3 regions of the Alteromonas sp. 009811495 genome follow, and region 3 is predicted to be linked to each of the others. Evidence: predicted binding sites of a transcription regulator. Region 3 holds the regulator's gene; each other region holds the start of a gene.
The links. The regulator FNR, encoded in region 3, switches genes on or off when oxygen is low (the NO sensors DNR and NnrR bind a similar motif). The targets are predictions, from matches to a motif close to TTGATCTAGATCAA.

Region 1 (4,259 bases), 2.2 Mb from region 3:
AATTTAGCTATCACCTCAATTCAAGATCTTACTGATAAAAGTGTTATTGCCTTTCAAACGGCAAGTGCGGTGTTAGGCGAGGAGTTTGGTGGTGCGTTATCTTCTTTACCAACATATATAGAGATGGCACGACAAGATAGGCAAGTGAACATGTTGATGCTTGGAAGCGTTGATGCCATTGTGTTGGACCGTAATATCTTCAATTTTTTAAAAGCGCGTAACGACATGTATGCCAACGATGGAACTGTCTTTCACGAGCTATTCCCAATTACGCCATACCGCGCAGCTATTCCAGACCCAACGTTGCGTGAAGCATTTAATACTACCTTACGCCTATTCATCGAAGACGGACGTTATCAAGCCTTACTCGACAAGTACGGCCTTGAAAACTTATTTAACAAGCTATCTCTCCCTGACGTTCACCCATAAGCTAAACGACTGTATTTGTGGATTGACATCGGCGTTCAAAAAATAGTCTTATTTCTGTAGACAGTGAACTATTTCTGCGACAGCGTATAAAAAGTACGACTGGCTCAACTCTGGGCATGTTTGCTGAAACAAGGAAATAACGATGATTAAAAAAGGGTATGTACTACTGACTACAGTACTTCTGCTGTGCAGTGCTTGTGCAACAAAAGCCACTACTAAAAAACAAATAGACACATGGTTAGACAAACCAGCTCATGTTCAGGTACAAGCAATAAAGGCGGGAGACATTACCTCTGCCGATTTAGTTGCAGGTTATTTGGCTCGTATAGAAGCACGCGATACTAAAGTAAACAGCGTACTTTCCCTAAACCCAAATGCGCTTGAACAAGCGAAAGCGTTAGATAAGCGCATTGCAAATGGTGAGCAGGTTGGCGTGTTAGCAGGCCTTCCGATATTGCTTAAAGACAACATTGAGTCGACTGAATTGCCGACTACCGCAGGTTCACTGGCGTTGTTGAATAATGACACCGGACGTGACGCGCCGATTGTATCGAAGCTGAAAGCTGCAGATGCCATTGTTTTAGGAAAAACCAATTTGTCAGAGTGGGCGAATTTTCGTTCTGAATCATCAATCAGCGGATGGAGTGGCGTAGGCGGCCTTACCCGCAATCCACACATATTATCACGCAGCGCGTGTGGTTCTTCTTCTGGCTCGGGAGCGGCCATGGCACTGCGTTTAGCCTCTCTCGCAGTAGGCACTGAGACGAATGGCTCGGTAATCTGCCCATCTTCAATTAACGGAATTGTGGGTTTTAAACCAACGGTGGGCTTATTGTCACGTACCCACATTGTACCCATCTCATTTAGCCAAGATACCGCGGGCCCAATGTCCGCTACGGTGCAAGATGCTTGGTTGATGACGTCAGTGATGGCAGGTAGCGATGCTCAAGATAAAGCAACTGCTGATGCAGATACGCATATTCCAACATTACCTACGTCCTCTTTAATAGCGACAGACTTAAAAGGTATCTCTGTAGGCGTTGTGCGTTATCGTCAAGGTGATAACCCTCACGTACTTGCCATTTACGAGCAAGCACTTGAGCAACTTAAAGCATCTGGCGCTACGCTAGTTGAAATTAGCGATTTCAATCAGCCAGACAGCTTCTGGCGAGACTCGTACAACGTACTGCTAAGTGAATTCCATGCTTCTATTAATGAATACCTGGCCTCTTCGCCGGCACAGTTACCCGCTCGAGACCTCGAAGGCCTGATAGCATTTAATAACCAAAGTGAGCGCGAACTAGCATTGTTCGATCAGAGTATTTTCGAGAAGTCGTTGGCATCTGATTCACTGGAAAGTGAAAACTATAAGAATGCCGTGTCGCTAATTCAAGATACAGCAGGTAAGAGTGGTATTGATGCGTTGATGGCAAAGCACAAAGTTGATGTGCTTGTCGCACCTTCAAATAGCCCCTCGTTTCTCATTGATGGCGTTTATGGCGATCACTCACCTGCAGGGTTTATCGGTATTGGCTACTTAGCCGCAGTTGCTGGGTATCCGCACCTAACCATTCCTGCTGGTGCAGTAAAAGATTTGCCCGTGGGAATAAGCTTTATTGGGGCGAAGTGGCAAGATGAAAAAGTGCTTGGTATTGGCAGTGTATTTGAAGCAAAACACGGTTTTTACATCACGCCAAGCTTGCTACCTACTCGATTTGATAACCCTGCACTTAAAGCTGTAACAAAGCCTTATCAGCCAAAGCGTGAGGTTAACTGACACATAAAAAAGCCCCGATGTGTCGTCGGGGCTTTCAAATGTGAATAACAAAAAGCGGCAGTATAACTGGCTGTTAGCCTGGCTTTTTCACCCATGCACTACACCAACCGTCTGCATTTACCAGCTTGTTCGGGAAGATGTTACAAGGACGGTATTGCTCACCATCACTACCTTGTACATACATGCAGTTAGCACACTTAGCACCATCAACGGTTGATGATGGGGTGTAGTTTAATGCTTTTGCAGTTGCATCATCTGCACTTAATTGCTCTTGTGCTTGCGCGCGAAGCGCAACGCCACCTAATGTAAGACCAATTACTGTAGAGCCTGACAGCTTAAGAAAGTCGCGGCGATTTACAGATTTCATAACACTCTCCTTAAGAGATAGAAACGATAATGATTCTTTTTTATTCAGCGCCTTAAACGCAAAAACCTGCCAAAGCGGCAGGTTTTTTTACATAACTAGATACTATCTCTTTTTCAAAAAAGATCGAATAAAAACGTACACTTTCTATTGATCTACATTAAATAAACGTCACACGCCTATTTGTTAGATATAGCATCTAGGGCAAAGTTCACTTCGTTTTTAGCGCTATACCGGGCTTGGCGTAGGCGAACTGAGCCAAACGGCTTGTTGAGTGATAACTATCTAGACCTGATATACAGGCGCTCTTCAGCCCTTCAATATCAACAAACCCATCACTTGCAATATAGTCTTTGCTGATATGTAGCTCTTGAATTTCGCCTATGATCATCTCTGTATCGTTGATGAGCGTGAAATGTTGTGCCACTTTAAGCCCGATTTTCACTGCACTTTCTTTTACAAAAGGTGCCGAAAAGGTCTCACTAAAAAAAGGTGTTAGGCCCACGGCGTCAAATTCACTTTCATCCGGTGCATAGCGTGCAGAGGTTTGGTGTGCTTTATCAATCCAGTCGGTACTGACGTGGTTTAGCGTATAAACGCCACTTTTTTTAATATTACCCAATGAGTCTCGTTGTACCGTGTGCGGGCGCATGATCATGCCAAGTAGCGGCGGATTAGCACCGATGTGCACCACCGAACTGATAATTGCGATATTGTGCGTAGTACCATCGGAGGTGCCCAACAGTACCGCTGGCTTAAAGCCGGATAAGCTGTTTATAAGGTTAGCGCGATAGCGCTGCTCCATGCTGTCGATGTCGGTTTTAAACAAGGGGCTAGTCATTTTCTCGCGTGGCCTCTAGTTGAAGTTCATCGCCATGCTGGTACACGTTAAGTTCAATAGGTTGGCAACATACCTGACAGTCAAGTACTTGCACTTGTCCAACATCATTTATTTCATCAATTTCAACGTCGTTAGGGGCCATACAATAAGGGCAAGAAAAGCCCATCGCGCGGGTTAAGCTCATAAAATTTTTCACCGTTTCACTCTAGTACTTTCTGGTACGTGGTGAAGGCGGCGGGTGATCATCTTTCAACAGGTTTTCGCTGTAGGCAATTGGCACACGTAAACGTAAGCCGAGGCGCACGAGAGTTGTTAATTTATCTGTATAAATATACACTATTTGCGTGTTCAGCATTACAGCAATTACTATGCGAAAAGACTTGCCTCCTCGTTATTATTTAACGCATTTTTATGAATTCTTGCACTTCTTTGAGGGGGCAAGCGCGACGCTGTTAACTGATGAAGCGGCGCTTTTTATTGCCAATTTCAAAGCCCTTGATGAAGATAAACAGTGCGTTGTGGTTCGCGCGGCAAATAGAAAGTATGCCGTTATTGATCGCAGGCAGTTTAATTATGCAGAAATTACCGCCCCTCAACAGCAGATAGACTGGTTGATAGACAATGGCTGGTTTGGCGATCTTTCAAGCGCGTCAATAAACGATATTGCCGGTGTTTTAACCAAAGAGGCACTGCTGGGGTTACTTGGCGAGTACACCAGTGTGAGTGGTCTTGCATCGCTGACGAAACCCAAACTAGTCACACTGCTTCGCAATGAAGTTGAACAAAAGGGCTGGCCAGCGAGTTTCTCTAGTGATGATTATTTGGTGTGCCTGTTTGATGAAGCGCTG
Region 2 (4,259 bases), 2.1 Mb from region 3:
GAAGACGCCTAATCCTCTACATTCAGGACGCTATTTGCCTATGAAAGCCTTTAATAAGTGGCGCTGCTGGGCTAAGTCCCGACACAGAGCCGTGCCACTAGCGCTTTATTAGTTCTCTTACTTTATCTACTACCTGGGCAGTATTTGGTTTTTTGCCTGTCCAGATGGTAAATGCTGCTGCGGCCTGTTCAACTAACATACCTAACCCATCTAGACTTTGCGCTACTCCCAATTTTGTCGCTTCTTGCATAAAAAGTGTTGGTGAATTTTTATAAACCATGTCATACACCGCTTCACACTCACTTAAGGACGCCGCATTTATATTGCATGGAAGTTCGCCGTTTAAACTTGCTGCAGTAGAATTAATGATCACGTTTGGTGTTATCGACGCTACGTCCTCAAGCGTCATTACCGCTATTTCATTGTACTGACTTTCACTGGCCACCTGCTCTGCACGGCTTAGCGTTCTATTAGCAATAGTAAGTTTCGCGATACCGGCCTCAAATAACGGAGAGATAACACCTCGTGCCGCACCACCCGCACCTAGCAGTAAAACGTGTTTATCTTTTAGTACTACACCGTTATTAAGTAAATCATTCACTAAACCAATACCGTCGGTATTAAAACCATTAACCTTTCCATCCGCTGTCTTCATCAGAGTATTTACGGCCTTTGCATCATTCGCGGCAGCGTCTTCAACCTGAGCAAAGTTATAGGCGTCTAATTTGAACGGCATAGTAACATTGCATCCAATTGCAGCATCTTGGGCTAGAAATGCTGACGCTGCATCGACAAAACCATCTTCAGGCGCCAGAATTTTCTCATAAGAAATCTCTTCGCCTACCTGTTGTGCAAACATTTGATGAATAGTTGGTGATAAACTCTGGGCTATAGGATTTCCGAATACAGCGAATTTTTTCATGGGAATACGAGACTTATTTAAAACAAAACAGAAAAGCGAAGATGTTAAAAAGAGTACACCATATTATCGAATAGGTGGAGAAGAGAAAGTAAGAGCACTTTCCAATACGTTCTATGACATTATGGAAACCGATCCTATGGCTAAAGAACTATTGGCTATTCATCCACAACCACTCGACAGAATTCGACATGTATTCTTTTTGTACTTGAGCCTGTGGTTAGGCGGTCCCGATGACTTTCAGCAACAGTTTGGCCATCCGCGCCTTCGTGCCAGACACTTACCCTTTACTGTGACACCTGTGCTTAAAGACCAATGGATGTATTGTATGCGCAAGGCGATGTTTCAGACCGTCGACGATATGGCACTTGCTCAACAATTGCTGCAAGCGCTAGATCAACTTGCAGAGCATATGATTAATAGCAAATAAAAAAGCGCGCTGTCGAGAATAACTCTCTTGGCGCGCAAGTCCCCTGTTACTGTCCACGCTCTTTATGGCGCATAAGTAGTGCGATTAGATACTAGAACGTATAGCCCACTGAAATAGTGTAAACCCAAGGGTCGATTTCAATATCGCTCACAACGCCATCAGCATCACCTACTTTAAATGTTGCGTCGGTATCAATATCGATGAAACGTACTGAGGCATTCACGTGCCATTTTTTATCTACAATGTAGTCCATTCCAACTTGTGCTGTAAGTCCAAATGAATTGTCTAGTGATAAGTCGCTAAGGCCAGCATCGCTGTTAGCCCCTGTAAACTCTTCGTCAAAGAAAATTGTATAGTTTACACCAGCTCCAACATATGGCTGAAACGGCGAGTTAGCATCGTTAAAGTAGTAGTTTGCTGTTAACGATGGTGGCAAATGTGTTACTTCACCCAATTGAGTACCCGTACCCAACGGATCGGAAACAGAGAAGTTTACATCGTGTTTGAAAGGTGTAGCAGCTAACAACTCGAGGTTGATGTTGTCTGTTAGGAAGTACGCCACATTAATACCAAGTTGCGTATTGTTATCAACCGTTAATGCAACACCTAGATCAGTACCACCAGCAATGATATTTGATGATGACTCATCTGGGGCAACGGTAGTTAGGCCGCCGCGCACAACCCAGTCACCTTGCTGGTGAGCGCTAGCTAGTGGAGAAAGTGCTGCGAGTGTAAGGCAAATTGCTGAAAGAGTGTGTTTACGCATGGTGTGTCTCTCGTGTGTTTAAATAAGATGACGCCACTGTACGCTTTTGATGAAGTGAAATGTTGATCCAGCGCAAAGTTCATAAGTAACTGAAACACTGACACTAATACAAGTTGATATAGATCAAAAAGAAACGCCGCAATGATTATGTTGCGGCGTTTCTGGCATATTGGTTAACCATTATCGCGCGAGTTACCACTGTGTAGGTTTAAGCCAATCGACAAGTTTGGCTTCTGCACTACCTGGTGCAGGTGTATAACAATACTCCCATCGCGCCAGCGGCGGCATCGACATAAGAATTGACTCTGTCCTACCACCAGTTTGCAAACCAAACAAAGTGCCTCTATCAAACACCAAGTTAAACTCTACGTAGCGGCCACGACGATACAGCTGAAAGTCACGCTCCCGTTCGCCGTAAGGCGTTTGTTTTCTGCGTTCCACGATAGGGACATAGGCATCAATATAGCCATTACCCACTGCTTGCATAAACGCAAATGATTGATCGAATCCCCACTCATTGAGATCATCAAAGAAAAGACCGCCAACACCACGCGTTTCATTTCGATGCTTCAGATAAAAGTAATCGTCACACCACTTTTTGTATTTTGGATAGACCTCTTCACCAAACGGCTTGCAGAGTTTCTTAGCTGTATCATGCCAATGCACAACATCTTCTTTAAATGGATAAAAGGGCGTTAGGTCAAAACCACCACCAAACCACCAAATAGGTGCCTCTCCCTCTTTTTCTGCAATAAAAAAGCGTACGTTTGCATGTGAAGTGGGAATGTAAGGGTTATGTGGATGAATAACGAGAGACACCCCCATCGCTTGGAAATTACGGCCTGCTAGCTCTGGTCGGTTTGCCGTTGCGGATGCAGGCATTTGACTACCAAAGACATGTGAAAAATTGACGCCGCCTTGCTCGATAACCGCACCGTTTTTAAGTACACGCGAGCGACCGCCGCCTCCCTCTTCACGCTGCCAGCTATCTTCGACAAACTGGCCTTTTCCGTCGGCAAGCTCTAATGTTTGGCAAATAGTATCTTGCAAGTTGAGTAGATAAGCTTTTACCTGTGCAATAACATCTTCTGCGTTTTTTCCGTCTAGTAACTCTGTTGATATCATGGGCGTATTACCTCTGCTGTATCGCCATCTCTTATTACACTGGGTTTTGTAGCACCGCCAACTTCGCCCTCAACATATGTCACGGAATCTGCAAACACAGCTTTAGCTTGCTCTAGTGTTATGGCGGGAGGATGTCCTGTGAGATTGGCACTGGTTGACACCAGAGGTTTACCTAATTTTGTGCAAAGTGCCACAACCACTGGGTGATTGGTTACCCTAACGGCTATTTTGTCATGCTGCCCAGTAATCCACTGCGGTGCAGTTGCCGATTTTGGTAGCAACCACGTATTAGGGCCAGGCCAACTAGAAAAAATATCAGTGCGTCTGTCTGGCCTAATCGCATTATCATTGACGTAAGGTAAAAGCTGACTGTAATTGGCTGCAATTAAGATAACGCCCTTTTCTACTGGACGTTGCTTAAGTTCCAATAATGCGTTTACAGCAGTTTCATTATCAGGGTCGCACCCTATACCCATGACCGCTTCTGTGGGATAAACCAGTAATTTTCCTTCGTTGAAGGCAGCGACAATCGGGTCGCTTTCTTTCACATCATCCGATGCAGAGCCAATTGCATTCCCATTGTGGAATTCAGACATGTTCTTCTCAGCTTTCGCGCAGGTTATTTCTTAAAGCCACAGGAAGGTTGTGGGCATTGAACTTGCCCTTTTTTATCAATCAACACTCCCCATCCACATTGTGGACAGGCTTCGTTCACAGGCGTGAAATTTAGCACATAACGACATTGGGGATAATGGTTACATGCAAAAAACTGTTTTCCATACTTGTTGGTACGCGATATTAAATGCCCTTTCTTACATTTGGGGCAGTCAACAAGCGTGTCTTCTTGTTGTTTAATTGGAGCAATGTAGTGGCAATCAGGAAAGTTGGTACAGCCAATAAACATACCAAACCGCCCTTTCTTTATAGCCAATGCCCCTTTACATTCCGGGCAAGGCACACCATCCAGTGTTTTTAAAAGCGTGGTTTGTTTATCGTGAAGCGGTTTGCTAAAGTGACAA
Region 3 (4,259 bases):
TGATGGTGTTGATGAAAACAGCGTTATGAACATTGCAATGGCACTAGAAATGCGTTCGGAGCACCCGATAGCCAAAGCATTTATTACCACGAGCGAATCAGGCAGCCAACCGCCTCATCAAGTTGAACAATTTACTGTTACACCAGGGGGTGGTATCACCGGTGTAATAAATAACGCACAATTTATGATGGGAAGTGCATCATTTGTAGCAGTCGACACTGCGCTTGTTCCAATAAACGCAAACGTGTATCTCACTGTTAACGGGAAGCTTTTAGGGGCATTTGAGGTCAGTGATACGTTACGAAAAGACACCAAAACCACCCTTAATGCCCTTGGGAAGCATAACTCACTTATTGTGCTTAGCGGTGATACCCAACACAATGTAGATACCCTATCACAGCACCTTCCCATACAGCTTGCAAAAGGTGGTCTTACTCCTGAAGATAAGTTTCACGAAGTACAGGCAATGCAAGCCAGCGGAAAAAAAGTGATGATGATGGGAGATGGTATTAATGATGCACCAGTATTAGCAAGCGCCGATGTTGCTATAGCGGTGGGTAATGCAACGGATGTAGCAAAAACCGCCGCCGATGTTATCTTACTTGGCGATCAATTACTTTCTGTTCCAGAGTTAATTACCACCGCCAAGCAAGTAAAACAAAAAATTAGGCAAAATATTGGCTGGTCTGTAGGTTACAACATTCTGATTCTACCATTTGCTGTATCTGGTTTGCTTTCACCTTGGATGGCTGTGGTAGGCATGTCACTAAGTTCTATTATTGTGGTGACAAACTCAACCCGACTATTGAGTAAGTAGCATGAGCATTATTTACGTCCTTATACCCATCGCCATCATTATCGTGGCCGTCGCTATCGTTATTTTCTTTTGGGCTGTAAAGTCCAATCAGTTTGAAGACCTCGATCGTCAAGGCTACAGTATTTTGTTTGATGATGATCTGTCGCCAGAGGAAAAACAACTTGCAGAACAACGTAAGAAACTGCAAGAAAAAGAAGAATTAACTCACTTATCTAAACACACGAACACAGCGAAAACATCAGTCAATCAACCTGAAAACGAGACTCATGGAAGGCATTAATTACTTCTCTGCCTTTCTCATTGGGCTCGCAGGCGGCGTTCACTGTGTAGGAATGTGTGGGGGTATTGTCACCGCACTACGAATGGTTACCCCAAAAGGCGTTTCACCCTTCCCCTATACCCTGACTTATAATATTGGGCGCATTGTCAGTTATACCATCGCAGGCGGTATAACTGGTTTTTTTGGAAAAATTGCCGCAGATTATATTCCTCTCGCAAATTATGCACTTTCACTGATTAGCGGCATCATGCTGCTGCTGTTGGCATGCTATCTCGGGCAGTGGTATACAGGCTTAACCAAACTAGAACGGTTGGGCAACGGGATATTTAAAAAAATACAGCCTTACTCTAAACGTTTTTTACCATTTAGAACGCCGCTGAGCGCCTTTCCCTACGGCTTCATTTGGGGATGGTTACCGTGCGGGTTAGTCTATTCAACTTTAACATGGTCATTGGCTTCTGGCAGTGCCTTGCAAGGTAGCGCAATTATGTTCTTCTTTGGATTAGGCACCTTGCCTACACTGATTGCGACAAGCTTGGGGAGTCAATGGTTGATCTCTGGATTTAAAAACACATTGGTTAGACAAGGGATCGCGAGCATAATGGCTATATATGCTGTTTATCTGATTTATCGCGCAATCGCCTAAATCTTGCGGTATCATAACAAAGTAAACCCTGTAATTTGTGAGTTAGCATTTATGAGCAAAGGAAGCCAATTCTCTATACATTGTCAAAACTGCAGTTTCAGTCATTTATGTCTACCAGTGGCATTGAATAAGACAGAAATTGAGTCTCTTGATGACATCATTGAGCGTAAAAAGCCACTCCACAAGGGCGATACGCTTATCCAAACTGGCGATACCTTTCGTTCACTCTTTGCTGTTCGCACAGGCTCTTTCAAGTCTTTTGTTACAAACAAAGAAGGTGAAGAGCAGATAACAGGTTTTCACTTTCCCGGCGATATCATAGGCTTTGATGCACTACGTGAAAATCAGCATCAAAGCTACACGCAGGCTCTTGAAACTGCAATGGTGTGCGAACTCCCCTACGAAACGTTAGATGAAATGTCAGTACAATTTCCAAAACTTCGTCACCAGATTATGAGCTTCATGAGTGCGGAAATTAAGCAAGATCACGATATGATTATGCTGTTAAACAAACGCACAGCCGAAGAGCGTCTCTTATATTTCATCTCGCATTTGTCTCAACGTTTTGAGGAACGTGGTTTTTCACACAGAGAGTTTCACTTAACGATGACTCGTAACGAAATAGGTAACTATTTAGGTTTGACCATCGAAACGATAAGTCGCCTGTTAAGTCGCTTCCAAAAAGACGGTATTATCAAGGTAGATGGCAAGCTTATTACTATTTTAGATTTTGATAGGCTTAGTACAAAACTAGAAGCACTTAACGGTCCCAGCGTTGTGTGTAACGGTTAGGAACCCTAATCAGCAACTGGTAACAAGATTAAGATTGGCGCTTTGTTTGCGCCTTTTTTATTTATTGATCTAAAACAACTAACGTTTTTAGTATTGTCGTTTACACTTACCTTAAGCGTCCAACGTATTTATAAAACTAAATACTAAGCTTTTGTTTATAAGGGGTAGTTATGATTGAGTACAAACGCATCCTTGCTGTTGTTGATGCCGAGCGAGACACACAACCTGCCTTAAGCAGGGCCTACGAATTAGCGTCAAAATTGGGCGCTTCAGTAACAGCCATGATGGTGGTATACGATCTCTCTTATGACATGACCACTATGCTTAGCCCTGATGAAAGAGAGTCAATGCGCGACGCTGTCACTAACGAACACGCCAAATGGCTATCAGGAGAGCTTCACAAGCAAGGCTATGGAGAAACTGATATTGTTGTTGAATGGAATAATCGCGCCTATGAATCAATTATTCATTATGCCTTGGACAATCAAATCGATTTAGTGGTTAAAGCAACTAAGAAACATGATGACTTGGCATCCGTTATATTTACGCCCACAGACTGGCACCTGATGCGTAAATGCCCTCGTCCAGTATTATTGGTAAAAGAGCACGATTGGCCAGAAGGTGGCGAAATTATTGCTGCTGTAAACGTAGGTACTGAAGACGACGAACATGCCGCGCTCAATGATAAAATTACCGTTATTGCCAACGACTATGCGTCGCTTTTAAAAGGGAATGTCAATCTTGTTAACAGCTACCCTTCAACACCGCTAAATATTGCTATTGAAGTCCCTGAGTTCGACCCTGACACTTATCATGATGCGGTTAAGCAGCACCACCAGAAAGAAATGCGCGCCCACGCACTTAAATATGGTGTACCTGATAATAAATGCGTAGTTAAAGAAGGATTACCAGAAAAGGTTATCCCCATGGTTGCAAAAGACATTGACGCAGAACTCGTTATCATCGGCACAGTTGGCAGAGTTGGCATTTCAGCCGCTTTGATTGGTAATACTGCAGAACATGTTATCGATGAACTGAACTGCGATGTGTTGGCACTCAAGCCCGACGGTTTTATATCACCGTTGGCAAACTAAGTACTGTGCAAAGTAGGATGTCAATATGCTAACCGAACAAGAGCTCTGAACGAACAAGTGCTCTGAGTAAACAATAGCGAATAAATTAACGCGCGCAGGCATGGTTTCGAAAAGGTGCTTTATTGTATAATGTGCCTTTTATTACAAACCAAGCTAGTTAATTATGAGTCTAGGCACAAATGGTGCTGATGCGGCGCCTTTAAATGCGACGCAAAGTAAGCAAAAGTACAACTTCAACAAACTTCAAAAACGCCTTCGCCGAAATGTGGGTAAAGCCATTGGCGATTTTGGAATGATTGAAAATAATGACAAGGTAATGGTGTGCTTATCAGGCGGTAAAGACAGTTACACCATGCTCGACATTCTTTTATTTTTAAAGAAAATTGCGCCTATTCACTTTGACATTGTTGCCGTAAACCTAGACCAGAAACAGCCCGGTTTTCCGGAGCATATTTTACCTGAGTATCTAGATAGCATTGGTGTCGATTACAAAATCGTCGAAGAAGACACCTATTCAATTGTTAAAGATAAAATTCCTGAAGGTAAAACAACCTGCTCTCTTTGCTCCCGTTTGCGTCGCGGTATTTTGTATCGCACTGCGAAAGAATTAGGAGCAACTAAAATTGCACT

Region 1: OZ660_RS19055 (high-potential iron-sulfur protein) is a predicted target of FNR. The motif match lies at 2,721-2,734, and genes of this name have one in related genera.
Region 2: OZ660_RS00145 (OmpW family outer membrane protein) is a predicted target of FNR. The motif match lies at 2,229-2,242, and genes of this name have one in related genera.

Annotation. Positions count from the first base shown of each region.
Region 1 covers NZ_CP113972.1:4,262,051-4,266,309, reverse strand. Annotated here, with positions in the region: gene OZ660_RS19065 (substrate-binding periplasmic protein) at 1-429, shown strand, start outside; gene OZ660_RS19060 (amidase) at 572-2,206, shown strand; gene OZ660_RS19055 (high-potential iron-sulfur protein) at 2,280-2,573, opposite strand; gene OZ660_RS19050 (flavin reductase family protein) at 2,782-3,411, opposite strand; gene OZ660_RS19045 (CPXCG motif-containing cysteine-rich protein) at 3,404-3,595, opposite strand; gene OZ660_RS19040 (exonuclease domain-containing protein) at 3,780-4,259, shown strand, end outside.
Region 2 covers NZ_CP113972.1:29,504-33,762, reverse strand. Annotated here, with positions in the region: gene OZ660_RS00160 (gamma carbonic anhydrase family protein) at 1-12, shown strand, start outside; gene aroE (shikimate dehydrogenase) at 98-922, opposite strand; gene OZ660_RS00150 (group II truncated hemoglobin) at 921-1,349, shown strand; gene OZ660_RS00145 (OmpW family outer membrane protein) at 1,441-2,115, opposite strand; gene hemF (oxygen-dependent coproporphyrinogen oxidase) at 2,308-3,240, opposite strand; gene OZ660_RS00135 (Sua5/YciO/YrdC/YwlC family protein) at 3,237-3,836, opposite strand; gene OZ660_RS00130 (DNA topoisomerase family protein) at 3,860-4,259, opposite strand, start outside.
Region 3 covers NZ_CP113972.1:2,111,737-2,115,995, reverse strand. Annotated here, with positions in the region: gene OZ660_RS09765 (heavy metal translocating P-type ATPase) at 1-817, shown strand, start outside; gene ccoS (cbb3-type cytochrome oxidase assembly protein CcoS) at 819-1,097, shown strand; gene OZ660_RS09755 (sulfite exporter TauE/SafE family protein) at 1,084-1,743, shown strand; gene fnr (fumarate/nitrate reduction transcriptional regulator Fnr) at 1,795-2,535, shown strand; gene uspE (universal stress protein UspE) at 2,706-3,629, shown strand; gene ttcA (tRNA 2-thiocytidine(32) synthetase TtcA) at 3,793-4,259, shown strand, end outside.